One region of the Schwartzia sp. (in: firmicutes) genome, then DNA from elsewhere that is predicted to be linked to it. Evidence: predicted binding sites of a transcription regulator. Region 1 holds the regulator's gene; the other holds the start of a gene.

The links. Region 1 encodes HrcA, which represses chaperone genes, less so after heat shock. Its sites were predicted from a motif close to TGTTAGCACTCNNNNNNNNNGAGTGCTAACA; they were not measured.
Region 2: a site for HrcA is predicted at 1,440-1,470, ahead of groES (co-chaperone GroES). Genes of this name have one in related genera too.

What each region holds. Positions count from the first base shown of each region.
Region 1 covers NZ_CDXDFU010000179.1:505-6,869, forward strand. Annotated here, with positions in the region: gene hemW (radical SAM family heme chaperone HemW) at 1-1,093, shown strand, start outside; gene ACY69O_RS07790 (hypothetical protein) at 1,108-1,785, shown strand; gene hrcA (heat-inducible transcriptional repressor HrcA) at 1,949-2,971, shown strand; gene grpE (nucleotide exchange factor GrpE) at 2,990-3,595, shown strand; gene dnaK (molecular chaperone DnaK) at 3,656-5,512, shown strand; partial or broken gene dnaJ (molecular chaperone DnaJ) at 5,599-6,365, shown strand, end outside.
Region 2 covers NZ_CDXDFU010000142.1:230-4,468, reverse strand. Annotated here, with positions in the region: gene ispD (2-C-methyl-D-erythritol 4-phosphate cytidylyltransferase) at 39-815, shown strand; gene ispF (2-C-methyl-D-erythritol 2,4-cyclodiphosphate synthase) at 815-1,291, shown strand; gene groES (co-chaperone GroES) at 1,506-1,787, shown strand; gene groL (chaperonin GroEL) at 1,822-3,453, shown strand; partial or broken gene dinD (DNA damage-inducible protein D) at 3,636-4,239, opposite strand, start outside.

The sequences.
Region 1 (6,365 bases):
ATGCCAGTATTGTGATTTTCCTTCGTGGGAAGGAAAGGAAGACCTCATGTCTGCATATACGCAGGCAATCGTCAAGGAAATTGAAGCACAGGAGCCCTTCCTGGCAAAGGCAGGCCCCGCGTCCAGCGTATTTATCGGGGGAGGAACACCGACGGTTATACCTATCACGCAGCTCGAACGCATCATTGATGCAGTGCGTGAAAATATTCCGTTGGAGCCTGAGGCGGAGTTTACCGTCGAGGCGAACCCCGGTACAGTGACGCTGGAGCATATGACGGCGCTCTACACCATGGGTGTCACGAGGCTCTCCATCGGAGCGCAGACCTTTGAAAATGATATTTTGGAGCGCATCGGACGCATTCACACTGCGCAGGATATTAAGGACGCGGTGCGCTGGGCACGTGCCGCGGGATTTACTAATGTCAGCATGGACCTCATGTACGGATTGCCTGGGCAGACAATGAAGAATCTCGTCGACAGTATAGGCTCTGCCATGGATCTTGCGGTGACTCACATGTCCGTTTATGGCCTTCAGGTGGAGGACGGAACTCCATTAAAGGCAAAAATTGAATCAGGCGAAATCACTCTTCCCACAGAGGAAGAAACGGAGGCCATGTACGACTACGTTGTGAATAATCTGCCTCCTTATGGTTTTGCAAGATACGAAATTTCGAATTTTGCCCGGGACGGCTTTGAGAGCCGCCACAATCTCGGTTACTGGACCGACCAGCCCTATATCGGCTTTGGCGCGGCAGCACATTCTTACTGGAACGGACGGCGCACGGAAAATCTCAGGACACCTGAGGAATACATCGCCAGCATCGAACGCGGTGAATCCCCGGCCCGTCCGGAGGAGCCGTCTACACCGGAGATTCAGATGGCAGAATTCTGTTTCCTTGAGCTCAGGACGGTGCTCGGCATAAACCGCGCCCAGTTTGAAAAACGCTTCGGATGCACGGTGGAAAGTGTATATCAGGAGGTTATTGACGAGCTTACGGAAAAGGGACTTCTGACATCGGACGATAAATACTTCAGGCTTACTCCAAAGGGAATGAAGCTCGGAAACGTCGCTTTCCGTGAATTTCTGCTTTGAGGGGGATAAATAATATGATGAAGAAATTTTTCGCGTCGGCAGCTGCAGCAATGCTTCTTATGGGAACTGTACCTGCCATGGCAGCACCTGAGCTTTCTTCTGTTCAGGTCAGCGAAGCACAGGTCAAGGCGAACAGGATTGTGCCGAATAAAAAAATTAACTTTGTGTTTGCTGAGTGGCAGGATTTCCGTACCGATGAAAACTTCATGCAGGACGATATCCGCACCACGGCTGATGCATATTGGATAACTCCGTACTGCCATGTAATGAATGAGCAGATTACCCAGACACGCACAGGAAGCAGAGACTTCAAAGCAATACCTGAGGCGGGAAAGGAATATCAGCTCCGCATCATGATTGCGTCACGCCGTCTGGATATTGATGCTATACGCGGCGCTGAAATTACGGTGAAGCAGGGACGGCGTGAGCTTGTGCCCATGCGCGTACGCTACACGAACATTCAGCGCGTGGAGGAGAAGGATATACTCTATTCCACCACATGGAATAAAATCGGTCTGGTGCTTGATTTTGCCGTTGAGGATGTGGATGAAAAGCTTCCGCTCTCGGTCACGGTCCGTGCCAACGGAAGCACACCGATTATTTTCCCCGAGTTTGAAAACAAGATTGAATACGACAGCTACGATACAAAGCAGCAGGAATTCAAATGGTATCCGCTGCATGACAGACTTTAATTAAGAAAGAAAAGAGGCAGGGCTGTGGCTCTGTCTTTTTTCTTTCCTGTTAGTTTATTTTTTTATTTTGACTTATTGACTTTTTGATGTATAAGAGGTATATTCTTTATAGGTATTTAGCACTCAACTGGAAAGAGTGCTAACAAACGAGGAGGAGGAAAGGATGGACGAACGCAAACAGAGAATTTTGCAGGCAATCGTGCAGGACTATATTGAGTCTGCTGAACCGGTTGGTTCCCGCACGATAGCGCGCAGACATGATCTCGGCGTCAGTCCTGCTACGATTCGGAACGAGATGGCAGACCTTGAGATGCTTGGTTATCTCGAGCACATCCACACGTCATCAGGCCGAATCCCGTCCTCCAAGGGCTATCGCTTCTATGTCGATGACCTTCTTCCGGCAAAACCGCTTGAGGAAGAGGAGAAGGCTCTTATCGACAAATGGTATATGGAGCGTGTCCGCCGCATTGATGAAGTCTTTCAGGAGACCGCGCGCATCATATCGCACGTTACAAAAAATGTCTCTCTGGTGCTTGCGCCGCAGATGACACAGGCCGCCTTCCGCTGCCTACAGTTCCTGCCGTTGGATGAACGCCGTGCGATTGCTGTTATTATGACTGATGCCGGATTCATCGAGAACAAGATAGTCCCGATTCCGGACGGTGCGGCATTTGAAGATTTTCAGCGCATGGCACTTGTTATTAACGGATGCCTTGCAGGGCATACACTCGATGCGATATCCCCGGCAGTAATGAAGACAATCCGCGAGGAAATCGGAGATGAAAGTCTTTTTGAAGCGGCACAGGAGGTCATTCACCGCTCACTGGACACAGGGAAGCGCGAGCGCCTCTATCTGGGAGGTACCAGCGAGATACTCTCGCAGCCGGAATTTCATGATGTAGAAAAGGTCAAGGAAATTCTGCTTATGTTCGAAGAAGAACAGCTTTTGAAGGACATACTTCACGCGCATCTGGGAGAGGGACTCAAGGTTACTATCGGTAAGGAGAATGAAGTCAGAGGCATGCAGGAATGCAGTCTTATGACAGCGACCTACCATCTGGACGGCGAGCTTCTGGGAACGATTGCTGTTCTCGGACCTACACGTATGGAATATGGAAAGGCGATGACACTCCTCAATTACATGAACGGCCATTTGGCCGACGTGGTCAAAAAATTCCGCTGGTAGCGGCACGAGGTGAGAAAAATGGCATTCATGAAGGATAAAATGAAGAAAAAGGATGAAGTGAACTTGGAAGATATGCAGGAGCAGATTAACGAAGCGGCTGCGGAGGCAGAAGCAGAAAAAACGGAAGAAACTGTATCCGAAGCCGAAGCACCGGATACTGAAGCGGCAGAGCAGTCTGTTGATGAAACAGAAAAGCTCAAGGCTGAAATTGAAGAAAAGAAAAACCAGTACCTGCGCCTGCAGGCTGATTTTGAAAATTTCCGCCGCCGTACGCGGCAGGAAAAAGAGGAGTTGGGCGATGTGGTCACGCAGACCATTCTCAAGGATATGCTTCCGCTCCTGGATAACTTTGAAAGAGCCCTTGCTTCCGACAATAAGGACAGCGACGGCTTCCACAAGGGCGTTGAAATGATTTATAATCAGTTCGCCGAGACGCTCAAAAAGAACGGCCTCGAGTATATTGAGACGGAAGGAAAGAAATTCGACCCGAATTTCCATCAGGCCGTCATGAGGGTTCAGAATCCCGACCTCGAGGATGATACGATTGCGGCGGAGCTGCAAAAGGGCTATATCGTCAAAGGACGTGTTGTACGCCCGAGCATGGTACAGGTTGTTTCCAACTAGTTCTAAGCTAGTGAAATAAATAGATATTTAACATTTGTTTTATAACAGGAGGAAATAAAAATGGCAAAAGTAATTGGTATTGACCTGGGTACGACGAACTCTGTTGTATCCGTTATGGAGGGCGGCGAGCCCACGGTTATCACGAACCCTGAGGGCAGCCGTCTTACACCGTCCGTAGTTGGTTTCACGAAGGACGGACAGCGTCTTATCGGTCAGCTTGCAAAGCGTCAGGCTGTATCAAACCCGGACCGCACAATCCGTTCCATCAAACGCCACATGGGCGAGAACGACTACAAAGTGGATATCGACGGCAAAGGCTACACACCGCCTGAAATTTCCGCTATGATTCTTCAGAAGCTGAAAGCTGACGCAGAGGCATATCTCGGCGAGACGGTATCTCAGGCAGTCATCACTGTTCCGGCATACTTCAACGACAGCCAGCGTCAGGCTACAAAGGACGCAGGTAAAATCGCAGGCCTTGAGGTTCTCCGTATCATCAACGAGCCGACGGCTGCTGCTCTTGCTTACGGTCTTGATAAAGACAATGATGAAACGATTCTCGTATTCGACCTCGGCGGCGGTACATTCGATGTATCTATTCTTGAGCTGGGCGACGGCGTATTCGAGGTTAAGGCTACCAACGGTAACACGCACCTCGGCGGGGATGATTTCGATGCCCGTATCGTTGATTGGATGGCTGATGAATTCAAGAAAGAAAACGGTATTGATTTGAAAGCTGATAAAATGAGCGCTCAGCGCCTTGTTGAGGCAGCAGAGAAAGCTAAGATTGAGCTTTCCAGCATGCTCTCCACGAACATCAATCTGCCGTTCATCACGGCAGGTGCAAACGGCCCGCTCCATCTCGACCTTACACTTTCCCGTGCTAAGTTCGATGAACTTACGAGAGACCTGGTCGAAGCAACCATGGAGCCGACGCGCAAAGCTATGGCAGATGCTGAGCTTTCCCCGTCCGACATCAACAAGGTTATCCTTGTCGGTGGTTCTTCCCGTATCCCGGCTGTTCAGGAGGCTATCAAGCAGTATCTGAACAAAGAGCCGAACCGCGGAGTCAACCCGGATGAGTGCGTTTCCGTCGGTGCTGCAGTACAGGGCGGCGTCCTCGTGGGCGAAGTCAAAGACGTGCTTCTTCTCGACGTTACACCGCTGTCCCTCGGTATCGAAACTCTCGGCGGCGTATGCACGAAGATTATCGACCGCAACACCACAATCCCGACCTCCAAGAGCCAGGTATTCTCTACGGCTGCAGACAATCAGCCGTCTGTTGATATCCATGTTCTTCAGGGCGAGCGTGAAATGGCAGCAGGAAACAAGACGCTCGGACGTTTCGAGCTCTCCGATATTCCGCCTGCACCGCGCGGAGTACCTCGTATCGAGGTTAAATTCGATATCGATGCGAACGGTATCGTTCACGTATCTGCAAAAGACCTCGGAACGGGTAAAGAGCAGAAGATTACGATTCAGTCAGACAGCGGCATGAGCAAGGAAGATATCGACCGTATGGTCAAAGAAGCCGAAGCACATGCAGCAGAGGATAAGAAACAGAAAGAAACAATCGAAATCAAGAATAACGCTGACAGCCTTGTATATCAGGCTGAAAAGGCTATCAAGGATCTCGGCGACAAGGCTGACAAAGCACAGGTCGAAAAGGTACAGGCTGCTGTAGAGAAGGTTAAGGAAGCACTCAAGGGCGGCGACAACGAAGCAATCAAGAAAGCTTCGGAAGAGTTGCAGAAACCGCTCTATGAAATGAGCGCAGCTGCATATCAGCAGGCACAGCAGGCTGCTGGCGGCGCACAGGCAGGCCCTGAGGGCGCGGCTCCGCAGCAGGATGCAAAGAAAGACGATGACAACGTCGTAGATGCTGAGTATACGGAAGTCAAAGACGACAAGAAATAAGAAGGACTGCGAATAAGCGCAGTTCAGGTTAGAGGAAGAGTGGGCTCCAAACTGCTCACTCTTCTTATTTACGAAGGTGGTAGAACGTGAGCGAAAAACGCGATTATTACGAAGTTCTCGGCGTTGAAAAGGGTGCCTCGGAAGCGGAGATAAAGAAAGCCTTCAAAAAACTGGCTCGAAAATATCATCCGGACTTAAACCGTGACAACCCCAAGGAAGCTGAGGAAAAATTCAAAGAGGTCAATGAAGCATACAGCGTTCTTTCCGACCCGCAGAAAAAACAGCAGTACGACCAGTTCGGCCATGCGGCATTTGAAGGCGGCATGGGCGGAGGCGGCGGTGCAGGCGGCTTCGGCGGATTTGGAGGGTTCGGAGGCTTTGGCGGAGGCGGCGGATTCGACGATATTTTCGACGCCTTCTTCGGCGGCGGCGGAAGCCGTCAGCGCCGTCAGGGTCCGGAGAAGGGCTCTGACCTGCGCTATGACCTTGAGATTGAGTTCGAGGAAGCGGCATTCGGCGTTGAAAAAGAAATCCGTATCCCGCGTACCGAGGAATGTAAGGCCTGCCACGGTTCAGGCGCGGCAGAGGGATCGTCTCCCGAGACTTGTCCTGACTGCCACGGCACGGGACAGGTTCAGCACGCGGTCAATACGCCTCTCGGCCGCATGATGAGCTCCCGTACCTGCGGACGCTGCGGCGGTACTGGAAAAATCATTAAGAACCCGTGCAAGGAGTGTAACGGTTCGGGACATGTAAAAGGTTCCCACACGATTCGTGTCAAGGTGCCGGCAGGTGTCGATGAAGGCTCACGCATCCGTATTTCAGGAGGCGGAGACGCAGGACGCCGCGGCGG
Region 2 (4,239 bases), on a different contig from region 1:
AAAGTATTTCTGCTCCTTTTTTGGAAGGAGGACAAAACATGGTCTCAGTTGTAGTGCCTGCCGCAGGGCAGGGAAAACGCATGAATGCGGGAATAAACAAAGCGTTTCTCTCACTTCTCGGTACGCCGATGCTGGTGCGTACAATGCAGAAGCTGTCATCGTGCAGCAAAGTGAGTGAAATCATAGTAGCAGTCGGGGCAGATGAAGTGGAAAACACACGAAAGCTCCTTGAACACGTTCCGGATATCAAACCCTTTGCCGTTGTGGCAGGAGGTGCCGAACGACAGGATTCTGTAGCAAACGGACTCAGAGCCGTGAGCTTTGAAGCGGATATCGTGCTCGTGCATGATGCCGCACGTCCTATGGTCAGCAAGGAAACCATAGAAAAGGTCATAGAGGCCGCTGAAAAGAACGGAGCGGCTATTGCTGCCGTTCCGGCAAAAAATACAATAAAGGTTGTGGACGCAGGGGGCATAGTAAAACGCACTCCGGAGCGCGCTTCCCTTTGGGAAATACAGACTCCTCAGGGCTTTAAGAAGGATATATTGCAGGAAGCATATAAAAAAGCATTCGAGGACGGTTTCAAGGGAACAGATGATGCAAGCCTGGTAGAGCGTGCGGGACACCTGGTGGAAGTAGTTATGAGCGACTACAGAAACATAAAAATCACGACTCCTGAGGACCTCCTGATAGCAGAAGCCTTCCTCGGCAGCGATGCCCTCGATTCGGCAAAAAAAGGAATCGATGCTGCTGTGGATTTTGTTTCCGAAAAAGCGGAAGAATTCAAGAGAAAATGGAAGGAAGGTAAATTCTGATGACACGTTTTGGCATGGGATATGACGTGCACCGTCTGGTGGAAGGACGAAAGCTGATACTCGGCGGCGTCGATGTACCCTATGAAAAAGGCCTCTTGGGACATTCGGACGCTGACGTGCTGCTCCACGCAATTACGGACGCGCTCTTGGGTGCGGCAGCGCTTGGCGATATCGGCAAACATTTTCCCGATACGGACCCGCAGTTTGAGGGCGCGGACAGTCTGAAGCTTCTTGTTCACGCTATGGGACTTATACGTGAAAAGGGTTACGAGGTAGGCAATATTGACGCAACGATTGTTGCCCAGCGCCCGAAGCTTGCTCCTTATATAGAAGCTATGAGGGACAATATCGCCGGTGCTCTCGGAGTTGATAAAGATCAGATAAATGTTAAAGCGACCACCGAAGAAAAGCTCGGCTTCACCGGAAGCGGAGAAGGAATGTCGGCATACGCTGTAGCAGGAATAGAAAAGAAATGAAATCATGACCCGGTAGGTGCATAGGTATCTGCCGGGTTCTTTTATTGGCGAGGAAAGAGACAAAATTCGGTCAGAGGAAAAATAAAATGTCAAAAAATCAAAAATAACTCTTGATTTTTTGACTTGAAGTGTATATTATAAGACTTGTGATTAGCACTCAACTATATGGAGTGCTAACAAAGAAGATGAAATCAAACATAGGAGGAAGATAAACATGATTAAGCCATTAGGCGAACGCGTAGTAGTAAAGGTTTCCGAACAGGATATGAAGACAGCAAGCGGTATCGTACTGCCGGACACGGCAAAAGAGAAACCGCAGCAGGGTGAAGTTGTCGCTGTCGGTTCCGGCAAACTCCTTGAGAGCGGAAAGGTTGCTCCGATGGAAGTCAAAAAAGGCGATATGGTCCTCTTTGCAAAATACTCCGGCAACGAAGTAAAGGTAGACGGTGTTGACTACCTCATCATTCGCCAGAGCGACATCCTCGCAGTTCTTTAATAGATAAAACACAAATTATTGGAGGTTCTTGAATATGGCAAAACAGATTTTATTCGATGAAGATGCACGCCGCGCACTCGAAAGAGGCGTAGATGCACTCGCTAATGCAGTAAAAGTAACGCTCGGACCTAAGGGCCGCAACGTTGTTCTTGAGAAAAAATTCGGTGCTCCGACAATAACAAACGATGGTGTCACGATTGCACGTGATATCGAGCTCGAAGACCCGTTTGAAAATATGGGCGCACAGCTCGTCAAAGAAGTTGCTACAAAGACGAACGACGTCGCAGGCGACGGCACGACGACAGCCACAGTCCTCGCACAGGCTATGATTCACGAAGGTATGCGCAACGTTGCTGCAGGTGCTAACCCGATGGTACTCAAAAAGGGTATCGACCTCGCTACGAAAGCACTCGTTGAAGAAATCAAGAAAAAATCCAAGAAGGTCGCAAGCCAGGAATCCATCGCTCAGGTTGCTTCCATCTCCTCTTCTGACGAAGAGACTGGCAAGCTCATCGCTGAAGCTATGGAGAAGGTCGGCAAAGACGGCGTTATCACGGTTGAAGAGTCCAAGACTATGGAGACGAACCTCTCCGTTGTTGAAGGTATGCAGTTCGACCGCGGCTACATCTCCCCGTACATGGTAACGGATACGGACAAGATGGAAGCTGTCCTCAAAGAACCGTACATCCTCATCACGGACCGCAAGATTTCCGCTATCAGCGACATTCTTCCGATTCTCGAAGAAGTTGTTAAACAGGGCAAAGAGCTCATGATCATCGCTGAGGACCTCGACGGTGAAGCTCTTGCTACACTCGTTGTCAATAAACTCCGCGGTACATTCCGTGCACTGGCTGTTAAAGCTCCGGGCTTCGGAGACCGCCGCAAGGCTATGCTGGAGGATATCGCAATCCTCACAGGCGGCCAGGTTATCAGCGAAGAGCTGGGCCGCAAACTCGACAGTGTCACGATTGCTGACCTTGGCCGTGCAAGCCAGGTTCGCGCTTCCAAAGACGAAACGACTATCGTCAAAGGCTACGGCGATCAGAAGCTCATCAAAGCTCGCGTTGAGCAGATTAAGAAACAGGTCGCTGAGACGTCCTCTGACTTCGATAAAGAAAAACTTCAGGAGCGCCTTGCTAAACTCGCTGGCGGCGTAGCTGTCATTGAAATCGGTGCTGCAACGGAAGTTGAAATGAAAGACAAGAAGCTCCGCATCGAGGATGCTCTGAACGCAACACGCGCAGCTGTTGAAGAAGGTATCGTTGCAGGCGGCGGCACGACTCTCGTTGACATTCAGCCGGCTCTCGACAAAATCAAGGCTGAGGGCGATGTCAAGACTGGCGTTGAGATTGTACGCCGTGCTATCGAAGAGCCTGTTCGTCAGATTGCGAACAACGCAGGTCTCGAAGGCTCCGTCGTTGTTGAGGGTGTCAAGAAGGCTGGCGTAGGCAAAGGCTTCAACGCACTCACAGGCGAATATGTTGACATGATCAAGGCTGGTATCGTTGACCCGGCTAAGGTTACACGTTCTGCACTCCAGAACGCAGCAAGCATCGCAGCTATGGTTCTCACAACGGAATCCCTCGTTGCTGACAAACCGGCTCCGGCTGCAGGACCGGCTATGCCGCCGGCAGGCATGGGCGGCGGAATGCCGGGCATGATGTGATAAATCGCGGACGAATGCGATAATTGCAAACTGAATAAATAAGTAAAACAACCGAACCTCGGATGAGGTTCGGTTGTTTTGCGTTTAAGGACAGTTGTTTTACAATATTATAGGTATAAGAGAAATCTGATTTGTACCATTGGTATCAGGTTCTAAACTCCTTGGATTCGGGAGGTTTAGAATTATTTTTTTGGTGGGAGTTGTTTTTTCTGTTGTTCTTTTTCCAGTTGTTTAATGCTTTTTTCCGGTGTAGGTAAATTCTCAGGCATCGTTCCGCCTAGATCGGCGATGGTTTGACGAACCTTGCTACCTACTTCGTAATGCGCATTGTTAGCGGCTTCTTTACCCTGAATTTTTTCGCGACGCAATTTCGCTTCTGTTTGAGTAGCGCGAAATAGATTGGCGGCTAATTCTTCGTGGCCCATGTGGTCAAGAATATGCTGACTTTTCTTCAATCCTTTACGTTTATGGATATCTTGAGCAGTCAGACCGCCATATAATCCCTTATATCCATGATTTTGAAATACTGCATAATCTACGCCCGTGTTTATTCCGGCATCGTGAGCTGCATCTGCTAAATATTTGTTGTGTGTTTTTAATTCCTGTCGAATGGCTAAGCGCTTTGTATCCTCATCAAGTTCATCATAGTTTTCGATTAACTCCTGCTGACGCGTTTTGACGGCGAAATATGTCTGCGCAAGAGCAATTGTTTCTTTGCGGGGATCGCCATTCATGGCAATCAGATAGCAGGCATAACGGGAGAGGTGATAATCTTCTATCCCTCGT